Regions from separate parts of the Rhodococcus sp. IEGM 1354 genome, predicted to be linked through region 1. Evidence: riboswitches for the same ligand, from Rfam matches in the RefSeq annotation. Region 1 holds a riboswitch; the other holds the start of a gene.
What was found. Region 1 has a riboswitch for thiamine pyrophosphate ahead of QM588_RS24525 (TenA family protein). Riboswitches for the same ligand answer to the same signal wherever they lie in the genome.
Positions count from the first base shown of each region.

Region 2: another riboswitch for thiamine pyrophosphate. It lies ahead of QM588_RS01965 (3-oxoacyl-ACP reductase); the one in region 1 lies ahead of QM588_RS24525 (TenA family protein).

Region 1 covers NZ_JASHKT010000018.1:69,254-75,866, forward strand. Annotated here, with positions in the region: gene QM588_RS24520 (sugar porter family MFS transporter) at 1-953, shown strand, start outside; TPP riboswitch at 1,017-1,116, shown strand; gene QM588_RS24525 (TenA family protein) at 1,110-1,832, shown strand; gene QM588_RS24530 (ABC transporter substrate-binding protein) at 1,829-2,842, shown strand; gene QM588_RS24535 (ABC transporter permease) at 2,820-3,656, shown strand; gene QM588_RS24540 (ABC transporter ATP-binding protein) at 3,649-4,386, shown strand; gene QM588_RS24545 (LCP family protein) at 4,404-5,666, opposite strand; gene QM588_RS24550 (FMN-dependent NADH-azoreductase) at 5,687-6,343, opposite strand; gene QM588_RS24555 (helix-turn-helix domain-containing protein) at 6,409-6,613, shown strand, end outside.
Region 2 covers NZ_JASHKT010000001.1:375,964-382,576, forward strand. Annotated here, with positions in the region: gene QM588_RS01955 (alpha-hydroxy-acid oxidizing protein) at 1-827, shown strand, start outside; gene QM588_RS01960 (alpha-amylase family protein) at 827-2,122, shown strand; TPP riboswitch at 2,196-2,288, shown strand; gene QM588_RS01965 (3-oxoacyl-ACP reductase) at 2,337-3,098, shown strand; gene QM588_RS01970 (LLM class flavin-dependent oxidoreductase) at 3,100-4,368, shown strand; gene QM588_RS01975 (alpha/beta fold hydrolase) at 4,378-5,268, opposite strand; gene QM588_RS01980 (PDR/VanB family oxidoreductase) at 5,281-6,300, opposite strand; gene QM588_RS01985 (metal-dependent hydrolase) at 6,384-6,613, opposite strand, start outside.

The DNA of each region.
Region 1 (6,613 bases):
TCGGTATCTTCGCTGCTCTGCTCTCCGACGCCCTCCTCGCGGGTGCCGCCGACGGAGCCTCCAACGACCTGTGGTTCGGCGTCGAGGCGTGGCGCTGGATGTTCCTCGTCGGTGTGATCCCCGCTCTGGTCTACGGAATTCTGGCCACCCTGATCCCGGAGTCACCTCGCTATCTGGTGGGTCAGCATCTGGACGAGGAAGCCGCCGCGGTCCTGGCGAACATCACCGGGGAACTGCATCCCGACGAGCGAGTGCACGAAATCAGGCTGACGTTGCGCAAGGAGGCCCGCTCGTCGTTCGCCGACATTCGTGGCCCCAAGTTCGGCCTGCAGCCGATCGTCTGGGTGGGCATCACGATGGCCGTCCTGCAACAGCTGGTCGGCATCAATGCGATCTTCTACTACTCGACGACGCTGTGGCGGTCGGTCGGGTTCACCGAGGATCAGTCGTTCACCACCTCGGTCATCACGGCGGTCATCAACGTGGCGATGACGTTCGTGGCCATTCTGTTCGTCGATCGCATCGGCAGGCGCAAGTTGCTGATGGCCGGGTCCATCGGAATGTTCGTCGGACTCGTCCTGGCGTCCGTCGCCTTCTCGCAGGCGACCGGTAGCGGCGACGAGGTCAGTCTGCCCTCGCCGTGGGGTGCGATCGCGTTGGTCGGGGCGAATCTGTTCGTCATCTTCTTCGCATCGACCTGGGGACCCATCATGTGGGTCATGCTCGGCGAGATGTTCCCCAACCGGATGCGCGCCATGGCACTGGGCATCGGAACGGCTGCGAACTGGGTCGCCAACTTCGCTGTCACGCTGGCCTTCCCGCCGCTGACGTCGTCCGTCGGGCTGTGGGTCATCTACGCCGGCTTCGCGCTCTTCGCAGCGCTGTCGTTCCTCTTCGTCAAGTCCAACATCCGCGAGACCAAAGGCATGGAACTCGAGGACATGCTGGGGTAGACCCAGGCCGAGGTGCCAGGGGCAGTAACACCGGTACATGGTGACCGGTGTTACTGTCACTGACGTTCTGACACGGGGTGTGTCCGCCGATGCGGATGCTGAGATCAAACCCGCCGAACCTGATGCAGGTAATACTGACGAAGGGATGTCAAGGCGATGACGCCTGTTGTATCCGCGGACCCTGTCCGCTTCACCGACCGACTCTGGGACGCGTCCGCGCACATCAGACGCGCGATCGACGATCTCGAATTCCTCCGACTGCTCGGCGCGGGGACCCTGCCACTCGACGCGTTCCGTCGCTATCTGGAACAGGATTCGCTGTATCTCGGTGGCTACGTCAAGTCGCTGTCCCTGCTGGCGGCGCACGCCCCGACACCGGCAGCCGGAGCCTTCTGGGCCGGCGCTGCAGCGAGCGCGATGGACGAGGCCGACTCACACGAGGCCATGCTCACCGGAGACGTTCTTCCGTCCTCCACCGAGACACCGACGCCCTCGCCCGCATGCCTCGGCTACACCTCCTATCTGACGGCCATCTGCGCGACCGAGCCGTATCCCGTTGCGGCGGCAGCTGTTCTGCCGTGCTTCTGGATTTACGCCGACGTCGGCCGATCGCTCGCCGGAGCGGCGAAAGCCGTGCTGGCACGAGACCCCGGTCATCCCTACGCGCAGTGGGTGGCCAACTACGACGCACCCGAATTCCATGCCATCGTCGATGCCGCGAAGGGCTTCGTCGACGTCGCGGCCGACTCTGCGACGGAACTGCAGCGTGAACAGATGATCGACGCCTTCGTCGTCGCGTCGAGGTACGAATTGATGTTCTGGGACAGCGCATTACACCCCACTCCGTGGCCGTCGACCGAGAGCGCGGTGCACGCATGAAGACGTCTCGACTGCTCACGGTGATGGCGGCGACAGTCCTCGCGACCACGGTGATGGCCGGCTGCTCACAGTCGACGGATTCCGACACCATCCGTTTCGCCCTCGACTGGACTCCCAACACCAATCACACCGGCCTCTACGTCGCCCTTCAGGAGGGCTACTTCGCCGACGCCGGGCTCGACGTGGAAGTACTGCCGTACAACAACACCGCCGCGGACACGCTCGTCGATGCAGGCAACGCCGAGTTCGGTATCAGCACACAGAGTTCGACGGTCTTCGCCAGATCGGCCGGGGCTCGAACCGTGTCCGTCCTCGCACCGCTGCAGCATTGGGCCACCGGCATCGGAGTGCGCGCGGATCGGGACGACATCGCGAGCCCACGCGCACTCGACGGCAAGGTCTACGCCGGGTTCGGTGAATCAGGGGAGCAGGCCGGACTCCGGCAGGTCATCGAGAACGACGGAGGCACAGGCGAATACGAGACCGTCGTGCTCGGCACATCCGCCTACGAGGCGGTGTACTCCGGCACTGCTGACTTCACGGTGTCCTACCTCGCGTGGGAGGGCATCGAGGCAGAGCACAGCGGAACGCCGATGAAGTACTTCGATTACACCGACTACGGGTTCCCCGACGCCTACGCCATCACCATCAGCGGAAACGAACCATGGCTGGCCGCACATCCGGGCGAGGCGAAGAAGTTCGTGCAGGCACTCCAGCGTGGCTACCAACTCGCAGCGGACGATCCGGACAGGGCGGCTCAGGATCTGATCGACGCCAATCCCGGCACGTTCACCGACGAGTCGTTGGTGTTCGAGAGTCAGAAGATGCTCGCAGAGAAGTACATGAAGGATTCCGCGGGCGAGGTCGGACGACAGAGTATCGACACGTGGACCGCGTACTCCAAGTTTCTCTACGACAGCGGGGTACTCGCCGATCAGAACGGTGCACCGCTGAGCGCCGAACCGGACTGGTCCACCTACTTCACCGATGACTACCTCGGCGATCGATGAGCCGGTGACCGCCGAGCGAGATAGTTTCTCGCTCAGCGGTATCCGAGCTTCCTTGCGGTGGGCGTGGCCTGCGGTGACCGTCGTCGTCCTGTCGATCGCGGTGTGGCAGATCTATGTCCAGGTCAGCGGCATCAGGCCACAGGTACTGCCCTCCCCCGGCCGCGTTGTCGCGCAGGGTTGGGCCCAACGCGAGGCGATTGCCGAGAACGCCGCAGCGACACTGCAAGTGACACTCGTCGGGTTCGCGGTCTCTCTCGTGCTGGCCTGGCTGCTCGCGATCGCCGTGGACTTCTCACCGTGGCTGCGCCGCGCGTTCGTTCCCTTGTTCGTCGTCTCGCAGACACTGCCGATCGTCGCCATCGCACCGCTGCTCATCATCTGGTTCGGGTTCGGACTGCTACCGAAGATTCTCGTGATCGCATTGGCAACGTTCTTTCCCATGGCCATCGGGCTCATCGAGGGGTTCGCCGCCGCAGATCGCGACGCGCGCGCCCTGCTGTCCAGCATGGGGGCGAGCCGCTGGCAGCAGTTCCGATACGTACGGCTGCCGTCGGCACTTCCCCGCTTCTTCACCTCGCTTCGCATCGGCATCACCTACGCCGTTGTCGGCGCGATCTTTGCCGAATACGCCGGGGCCACCGCAGGACTCGGCATCTACATGAGTCAGCAGAAGAACTCGTTCCGTACCGATTTGGTTCTTGCAGCCGTTGCGGTCACCGCGGTGATCAGCGTGCTCCTGTTCGTCTCGACATTCGTGGTCGAGCGGTTCGTCGCCCCGTGGGCGCGTCAGGGGTCGGCGGGCCACAATGTCTGAACTCGAGCACAGCATCGACATCTCTGCTCTGAGAAAGTCGTTCGGAGGAAAACCGGTACTCGACGGCGTGTCGTTCGGCGTCCGGCCCGGTGAATTCGTGTCGATCATCGGTCCGAGCGGCTCGGGCAAGAGCACGGTGTTCAACATGCTCGCCGGCCTCGATACACCCGATTCGGGCTCGGTCCGAGTCCCGCCGTGCGCGTACATGCCGCAGAAGGACCTGTTGTTCCCGTGGCGATCGGTGCTCGACAACACCTCGCTCGGCCTCGAAGTACAAGGCGTCGCCAAGAAGGAGGCACGAGCTCGGGCACGCGAGTTGTTCCCGGTGTTCGGTCTCGACGGGTACGAATCCGCACGCCCTTCCGAACTGTCCGGGGGCATGCGGCAACGAGCAGCACTGCTGCGCACCGTGGTGCAGGGACGATCGGTGTTGCTGTTGGACGAGCCCTTCGGGGCGTTGGACTCGTTGACCCGTACCGACATGCAGGCCTGGCTGCAGCAGGTCTGGTCGGAGTTCAGGTGGACGGTGCTGATGATCACGCACGACATCCGCGAGGCGGTCTACCTGTCCGATCGGGTGGTGGTGCTCTCCCCACGACCCGCCCACGTTCGACGACAGGTCGACGTAGCGCTGTCTCGACCCCGGGAGCTCGCAATCGTCACGACGCCGCAGTTCGCCGCCGTCGAGAAGCAGCTGATGGATGTTCTGTCGAGCGCACCGAACCATTGACCCAGTCGACGCAGAGCTCAGTCGACGCAGGGGATGCCGCCGTTGCTGTGCACACCCTGGTCCGGGGCGGCCGGTAGATCCTGAGACGGCTCGGGTACGGCTGGCGCGAGCGGTGGTGGTGCCGCGTCCGACGTCGGATCGAGGGCCGCGGGCGTCGGCTGCGCAGGACCGATCAATCGCGCCGCCTCGGCTCTGATGGCGTCGACGTCGACGAGATTTACGTCCTGACCGTCGACGGTGTCGTAGCCCGTGATCGGCAGCGTGTAGAAGTCGATATCGCCCTTCAGGACGGCACCGGCTCCCCCGGCCAGGCCGATCGGGTCCAGGGACGCGTCGACGACGATGTCGTTCTTGGTACCCGCGATCAACGCACGCAATTCGCCGATGTTCGCCAGCACGCCGGATGCGCTGAGCTTGGCCATCACTCCGGCCACGAACGCCTGCTGCCGCTTGGTTCTGTCGAGGTCACCGTTGTCGAGTCCGTGCCGTTGACGTACGAAGGACAACGCCTGTGTCGCGCTCAATTCCTGCGCGCCCGCAGGGAAGTCCGCGCCCGAGTACGTATCGTGCACCGGGTTGTTCAGGCAGACCTGGATCGGGCCGACTGCCGTCGCCACATCGTAGAACCCCAGAAGATTGACTTCGGCGAAATGGTCGATGGGCACATCGAGGAGATCGCGAACGGCCGTCAGCGTCGAGCGGCGCCCCGCCTCGCGTGCTCGACGCTCACGCTCGGCCGCATCGGTGACACCCTCGTCGAGCAACTGGGTGTCGGCGTCGGCCTTGGCGAGCCCGTAGGCCTCCTTGATTTTTCGCTTGCCGTACCCGGGAACGTCGACGTAGTCGTCACGCGGTATCGACAGCGCTGTCGCGCGCCCACCGCCGGCCGGAAGATGCACCAGCAGCAGCGTATTGGTGTTGTATCCCCCGACGTCGCTGTCACCGGCATGCAGGGTGTCGGTGACGAACGCGGCCGGCAGATCGTTGCCGTCCATGTCCTTACGACTGTCGAGCCCGATCAACAGAATGTTGGTGTCGGCACCGTTGACATCCGGATCGTTGTTCGCGATTCCGTCGAGCGCATCGGAGGTGGTCAGTCCGGTGGTTGCCTCCCGGTACACCGCGAATCCGATGCCACTGACTGCCACCGACGCCACCGACGCCGTCGCGACGATCACCCGTCCGATCCGGAGCGCAACGGGGTGGTCGCCGGACGGACGCGCCAACCGGTGGCGTCCCGGTCCACGTTCGATGCCGCTACCCGGGCCGTTCGGTTGCACCCTGACAGGCTACTCGGATCTCATCCGGGCGAGATCGTGCCCAAACGCCGCGCGAGCTCGTCGACGGCCGACAATGCCGCATCGAGGCTGGCCCGAGCCTGCGGAATCTTCGGTGCCAGACCGGCAACCCGCTCGGCAAGGGTCAGGTCGATCGGGACGAAATGTACGTCCATGCCCAGTGCGGTGCCGAGAACCTGCCGCAGCTGTCCCGTGGTGTGGTCGATCGACGCTGCCTCCGAGCCCGGGGCGTAATCGTTTCCCCGACTGGTGACCACAACGGCAGGCTTGCCGACGAGTGGTGCTGTGTCGCCGTCGAACGGCACCGTGATGCCGGGAACGTGCACGTAGTCGATCCATGCCTTCAGCGTCGACGGGATCGACCAGTTGTACATCGGCGCACCGATCAGTACGACGTCCGCGGAGATCAGTTCCTCGATCAGCTCGACTTGAAGAGCCTCGGTTGCCGCGTCCACGGCCTCGTCGGCAGTCCGCAGGTGCCGTGCCCAATGCAGTGCCGAGGTCGGCAGATGAGGCAGTGCGTTGACGTGCAGGTCACGGCGAATCACCGAATGGTCGGTTCCGATGCTGTGCCACGCGTCCGAGAAGTGGGCTGTCACCCGGCGGCTGATCGAACGGGACAGGTCGGCAGACGAATCCAGGTGCAACAACTGCGGCACTGAAACACTCCTCGGATGGTGGGTGTCTCGAGCCTATGCGAACCGCACGCTCCTATCCTGGTCGGATGGACTTCCGATTCGTCACCCGCGCGCTGAGTTCGCGCTCCGCCGCACGAATCACGACGGCACTGCGCGAGAACACGGACACGGACGTCGATGTCCTTCTCGGCGGAGTGTCGGTGGACCTGGACGACTCCGCGCGCGCTGCTGTGATGGAACTGCTCACCCAGCTGGCCACTGCCAGGGCTGTGGCCATCGGAACCGTCGAAG
Region 2 (6,613 bases), on a different contig from region 1:
CCACCGTCCGCGCAGCCGCGGAACTCGGTGTGCCGTACATACATTCGACGCAGGCGTCGCATTCGTTCGAGCAGATCGCCGAGGCGGGCGGAGATGCGCCGCGCTGGTATCAGCTGTACTGGCCGACGGACGAATCGGTTCTGCTGAGCTTTCTGCAGCGCGCGAAGGACACCGGATTCACCACGTTGGTGCTGACGCTCGACACGACGTTGCTGGGATGGCGGCCCGCCGATCTCGACCGTGGGTACCTTCCGTTCCTCGCCAATCTCGGCATCGAGAACTACCTGAGCGATCCGGCGTTCCAAGCCGGACTCGCTCAGCCGGTCGAGGAGAATCCCGTTGCGGCCGCCATGCATTGGGCTCAGATGTTCCCCAACCCCGGGTTGTCGTGGAAGAACCTGGCGTTCCTGCGCGAGCACTGGAGCGGTCCGATCGTGCTCAAGGGAATCTGCACCGTCGGCGACGCCCGAGAGGCCGCGGCCCACGGAGTCGACGGCATCGTCGTCTCCAATCATGGCGGACGTCAGATCGACGGTGCCAGGCCGTCTCTCGACGCACTGCCGTCCATCGTCGATGCGGTCGGTGACGAACTGACGATCCTGTTCGACTCCGGTGTACGGACCGGCGCGGACATGGCCAAGGCCCTTGCCCTCGGGGCCGATGCGGTTCTACTCGGCCGCCCGTTCCTCTACGGCCTCGCGCTCGGCGGGCAAGAGGGTGTAGCCCACGTATTGCGTTGCCTACTGGCCGAATTCGACTTGGTGACCAGCCTGTCCGGCCATACCGGTGCGGGCGAGCTCGGTCGCGATTCGATCGAGGCGTCCTGATGGAGTGGACGAAGCACGCCATCTGGTGGCACCTGTACCCGCTCGGTTTCACCGGCGCTCCGGTGCACGGGTGGGACGGTGAATCCCAATCGGATCTGCACCGGCTCAACAGAATCGAGAAGTGGCTCGACTACGCCCTCGAGCTCGGGGCCTCGGGCATCGCCCTGGGGCCGATCTTCGAGTCGGAGAAGCACGGCTACGACACGGTCGACTACTACCACGTCGACGGTCGGCTCGGCACCGACGAGGACATCGACTCCCTGATCGCGGCGGCGCATTCCCGCGGCCTGAAAGTGATGTTCGACGGGGTCTTCAACCATGTCGCGCAGAGCTTCCCGAAGTTCCGTGAGGCTCTGGCCGAGGGCCCGGATTCCGAGGCTGCAGGGTGGTTCCACCTCGACTGGTCCGGCGACGAGCCGACACATCGCAACTTCGAGGGCCACGACGAACTGGTGGCACTCAACCACGAGAGCCCGCATGTGCAGCAGTACGTCGTGGACGTGCTGTCGCATTGGCTCGAACGCGGCGTCGACGCCTGGCGGCTCGACGCGGCCTACGCGGTACCGCCACGCTTTTGGGCCGCGGTGCTGCCGAAGGTTCGTGAGAAGCATTCGGACGCATACTTTCTGGGCGAAGTCATCCACGGTGACTACGACCGGATCGTCTCGGCCTCCACGTTGGACTCGGTGACGCAGTACGAACTGTGGAAGGCGATCTGGAGTGGGCTGAGCGAGCTCAACTTCTTCGAGCTCTCACACGCCCTTGAGCGCCACAACGGGTGGCTCGACGCCTTCGTGCCCGCCACGTTCGTGGGAAATCACGACGTCAATCGCATCGCCAGCGTCATCGAGGACGAGCGGCATCTGCTGCACGCGTTGGTGGTTCTGTTCACCGTGGGCGGTATGCCGATGATCTACTACGGCGACGAGCAGGCCTTCCGCGGTATCAAGGAAGATCGGGTCGGCGGTGACGACGAGGTGCGTCCGGAATACCCGGAGACATCCGAGGATCTGGCCCCGTACGGCTGGCCGGTGTTCCGAATTCACCAGGAGCTCATCGGTGTACGACGTCGCAATCCGTGGTTGTACTCCGCGCGCACCGAGACGCTCGAGCTCACCAACACTGCGCTGCTCTACCGCGTGTACGCGGACGACAATTCGATGACGGTGGCGCTCAACCTCGGCGACGATGCCATCGACTACCCGGTCCAGGGCGACGACGTGCTGGCGGGCGAGGCACACCTGAACGGTGGACGAGTGAGCGTTCCAGAGCACGGCTGGGCGGTCATCGGTTGATCGTTGCATACGGTTGTGTTCGACTGTCTACGTCGAGCGCAAGAAAGCGGTAGAGAGACCTACAGGTACAGTCGACCGCGACACGGGGTGCCCGGCAGGGCTGAGATCACACCCGTCGAACCTGATCTGGTTAGGACCAGCGAAGGGAATGTCGTGACGTTTCGGTATTCCTGTCTCTCGTGACGGTCCCGACCTCGAACGAGAGGCGAGGCGCATGAAATTCGACGAGCAGACGGTGTTGGTCACCGGCGGTGGGCGCGGACTCGGGGCAGCGATCGCCGCGGCGTTCGCCGGTCAGGGTGCACGTGTGGTGATCGATTACCGCACCAGCGAGGAGGCCGCCGAAGCGCTGGCGGACCGGCTCGGCGAGAACGCGATAGCAGTGCAGGGCGACGTCACCGACGAGAGCGCAGTTGCCACGCTGTTCGATACCGCACGAGCGCATTTCGGCACCCCGATCACCACGGTCGTCAACAACGCACTGGCCGACTTCTCGTTCGACGGGGATGCTCGACCGAAGGCCGACACCATCACCTGGGATCGGTTCGACGCCCAGCTACGAGGCAGCGTTCGTGCGGCACTGCTCACCACACAGGCGGCCCTGCCGGGAATGCGCGAGGTTGGCTTCGGTCGAATCATCAACGTGGGCACCAATTTGTTCCAGAACCCGGTGGTGCCGTACCACGACTACACGGCCTCCAAGGCAGCCCTGCTCTCACTGACCCGCACTCTGTCCGCCGATCTGGGCGCGGACAACATCACCGTCAACATGGTCTCGGGCGGACTGCTGCGCACCACCGACGCCAGTGCCGCGACCCCGGCCGCGGTGTTCGACTTCATCGCGGCCTCGACCCCGCTGCAACGCGTCACCACGCCCGAGGAGTTCGCCGACGCCCTGCTGTTCTTCGCCTCCCCGTGGGCGCGGTCGGTGACCGGTCAGAACCTCGTTGTCGACGGCGGTTTGGTCAAGAACTGATATGCACCTCAACGCGTTTCTGTACGGCTGCGGACATCACAGTGCAGCGTGGCGGCATCCCGATTCGCGCGTGGAGGATCTCGGCGACATCGCGTACTACGAGGAACTTGCGCAGCTGGCCGAACGGGGAAAGTTCGACGCGGTGTTCTTTGCCGACGGGCATTCCGTTCGCGATCCGGCCGGTGCTGGAACCTGGTTCCTCGAACCGATCACGGCGCTCGCGGCCATGGCTCGAGCGACCACCCACATCGGTCTGGTCACCACGGTGTCGTCGACGTTCTACACCCCGTTCCATGCCGCGCGCATGCTGGCGTCGTTGGATCACATCAGCGGCGGCCGGGCCGGCTGGAACGTCGTCACCTCCATGTTCGACGCCGAGGCACGCAACCACGGGATGGATGTCATCCCGGCTCGCGAGGAGCGCTACGCACGTGCGGCAGAGTTCGTCGATACGGCTCTGGCGCTGTGGGATTCGTGGGATGCCGATGCGTTGACGCTCGATCGCGCCGGGATGTACGCCGACCCGGCCAAGGTCCATGCCATCGACCACGACGGCACGCACTTTCGAGTCGACGGCCCGCTGACGGTACCGCGGTCGCCGCAGGGCAGGCCGGTCCTGTTCCAAGCCGGGGCGTCGGGCCCGGGCCGCGACCTGGCGGCGAAGTACGCCGAGGCAATCTATGCCGTCGCCTACGATCTCGTTGCAGCGCAGAGCTATTACGACGACGTGAAGTCGCGGATCGCCCACGCGGGCCGTGACGGTGCGGTAGTGGGCATCATGCCGGGTTTGGTGACGTACATCGGATCGACGATGGAGGAGGCTCACCGGAAGAAGGCCGAACTGGACGTCTTGCTGCCGACGGAACAATCCCTGGCGATGCTCTCGACGTTCGCCGGCCAGGACTGCGCTGCATGGGAACTCGATGCTCCAGTGCCGCCTCTGCCCCCGGCTGCAGAGTTCAGCGGGCCGCAGGGTCGGTACGAGACCATCCTGCGCATCATCGAAAAGGATCGCCCGACGGTGCGGGAGTTGCTCGGCACCCTCGCGGCCGGCGGCGGGCACGCCACGATGATCGGCACGCCGGAGTCCATCGCCGACGAGATGGAATCGTGGATGGGCCGCGGTGCCGATGGATTCAACCTGATGTGCCCGCGCTATCCGGACTCACTCGCCGACTTCGTCGAACATGTGGTCCCGATCCTGCAGCAGCGCGGCCTCTTTCGATCCGAATACACCTCGTCCACGCTGCGCGGGCATCTGACCGGATGACCTGAAGGTTCAGTGCAGCGAGTCGATGAATTCCGTTGTCAATCGGGCGATGTCGTCCGCATGCGAGATCGGCGACCAGTGTCCCGCCGGAATGTCGTTGCGCGTGAGGTTCTTCACCCACTTGCCGGTGTCGTCGTAGTGGTACGGCCGAACCGCGACGTCCTCGGTGTTGACGATGAGGTGCACGGGGATGTCGATGTACCGATCTCGCGGATTGGTCAGAATCGGAATGATGTTGGCGCGGTATAGGTTGGTGCCGTTGGTCGCGTCCGACCACAGCGTGGGGTTCTGGGTGACGAGCGCCGGGTCGACTCCCGAGAACTCCTCGAGGAATGCCGGCCAGCCCTTGGCGAACTGCCGTTTGATCCGCAGGTTGGCAAGGATCGGGACATGGAAGGTGGCGGTGTACCAGGACGCGCGTACCTGGGCGAGCACCTGCTTGATGCCGGTGAGAGTAGGTTTGCGCAATCGCGACTGCGACCACTTTCCGAGATGGTCGAGATTGGGTCCCGAAACGGAAGTGTAGGAACGGATTCGATCCTTGGCCTGTGGTTGGGCCGCAGCCTCCCACACCTCGACGGCACCCCAGTCGTGCGCGAGCACGTGCACGGGAGCGTCGGGGCTGACCGCATCCGCCACGGCATAGAAGTCTGCCGCCAACCGGGCCAACTTGTACGCCGACTGCTCGGCAGGCACCGAGCTCTCACCGGCTCCGCGCGAGTCGTAGCTGATCACCCGAAACCGGTCTTCGAGTTGCGGGACGATGTGGCTCCACAGTTCGTGAGTATCGGGCCACCCGTGAACGAGGACGATGGGTTCACCCTCGGGGTTTCCGCTCTCGAACACCGCCAACCGAATGCCCTCGTTGACGACCGTCGTACGAAATGCGTTGCTGCTCACTGTCTTTCCGTTCTATAGATCGAGCACGAGACGGGCGCTTCGAGCGCGCGAGACGCAGATGAGCATGTGATCGCGCTGCTCTTCCGGCGTCAGCCGTGTTTCGAGGTGCTCGGGTTCGCCCGAGAGCACCCGAACCTTGCAGGTACCGCAGAAGCCCTGCTGGCACGAGTACGCGATATTGGGCTTCTGCTCTTTGACCGCGGTCAATACGGAGGCGTCGGCGGCTACGTCGAGCACGGCTCCGCTGCTGATCAGCTGCACCTGGAAGGGTTGGCCATCGAGAATCGGTGGAGGTCCGAATCGCTCGAAATGCAATGCGGTGGAGGGGCACTCACGGAAGTCGCGGCGGACGGCGTCGAGCATCGGGGTAGGTCCGCAGCAGTAGACGGCACCGCCGGCCGGGGCGCGCTCGAGCAGTTCGCCCTCACCGGGGTATCCGTGCACGTCATCGGTCCGGACGAACACGCGGTCCGACTCCCAGCTTTCGATCTCCTCGAGAAAGGGCATCGTGTCGCGGGAGCGACCGCAGTACACGAACTGCCAGTCCATCCCGAGAATCCGTGCCGCGCGGACCATGGCGATGATCGGGGTGATGCCGATGCCGCCGGCGATGAACAGAGCACTGCCCTCGGCGACGAAGGGGAAGCCGTTGCGCGGGCCTCGAACAACAACCTCGGTGCCGGGCTCGAGTGCATGCATCTCGATGGAACCGCCTGCGCCGGTCGGAATTCGGCGCACTGCGATGCGGTAGCAACTGCGGTCGGACGGATCACCGCACAGCGAGTACTGCCGACGGCGACCCGACGGCAGGTGCAGATCGAGGTGGCAGCCAGGATGCCAGGTCGGCAATTGCTCCCCCGTCGGCGACGCGAGGGTCAAGGCAGCGACATCGTTGTCCTCGGCGACTATCTCGCGGTCCACGACCACCAGCCGCAGTGCGGAATCAGGATTGTGCCCGGCGACGGCGTCGTCGTACTCCTTGCCCGCCGTCGCATGCATGTAGCCGTTGAGGAATGTACCGAGCATCTGCATCGAGCGATCGGGCCGGGACCGTCCGCGCAGATCCGGCGGCGGATCCTTGGGTAGCAACCGCGGAACGCGGCGCGTCGAGAGTTTCACCGCGCCGCAGCCTGCGCGGCCGGGGACGACGCCAGGTAGCGCACGGCCTGAGCGGTGGAGCCTTCCTGGCTCGGGTGGTACGACTTCTTGAGGTAGCGCGACATGCTGCGGCCGACGTGCGTCAGCGCGGGCAGGGTGCCGCGCTTGACCGACTTTCTCCACAGTGCGGAGCGCGGCTTGCGGACGGACTTCGGCGCGGTCTGCAGCTCGGGGTCGTTCTTCATCA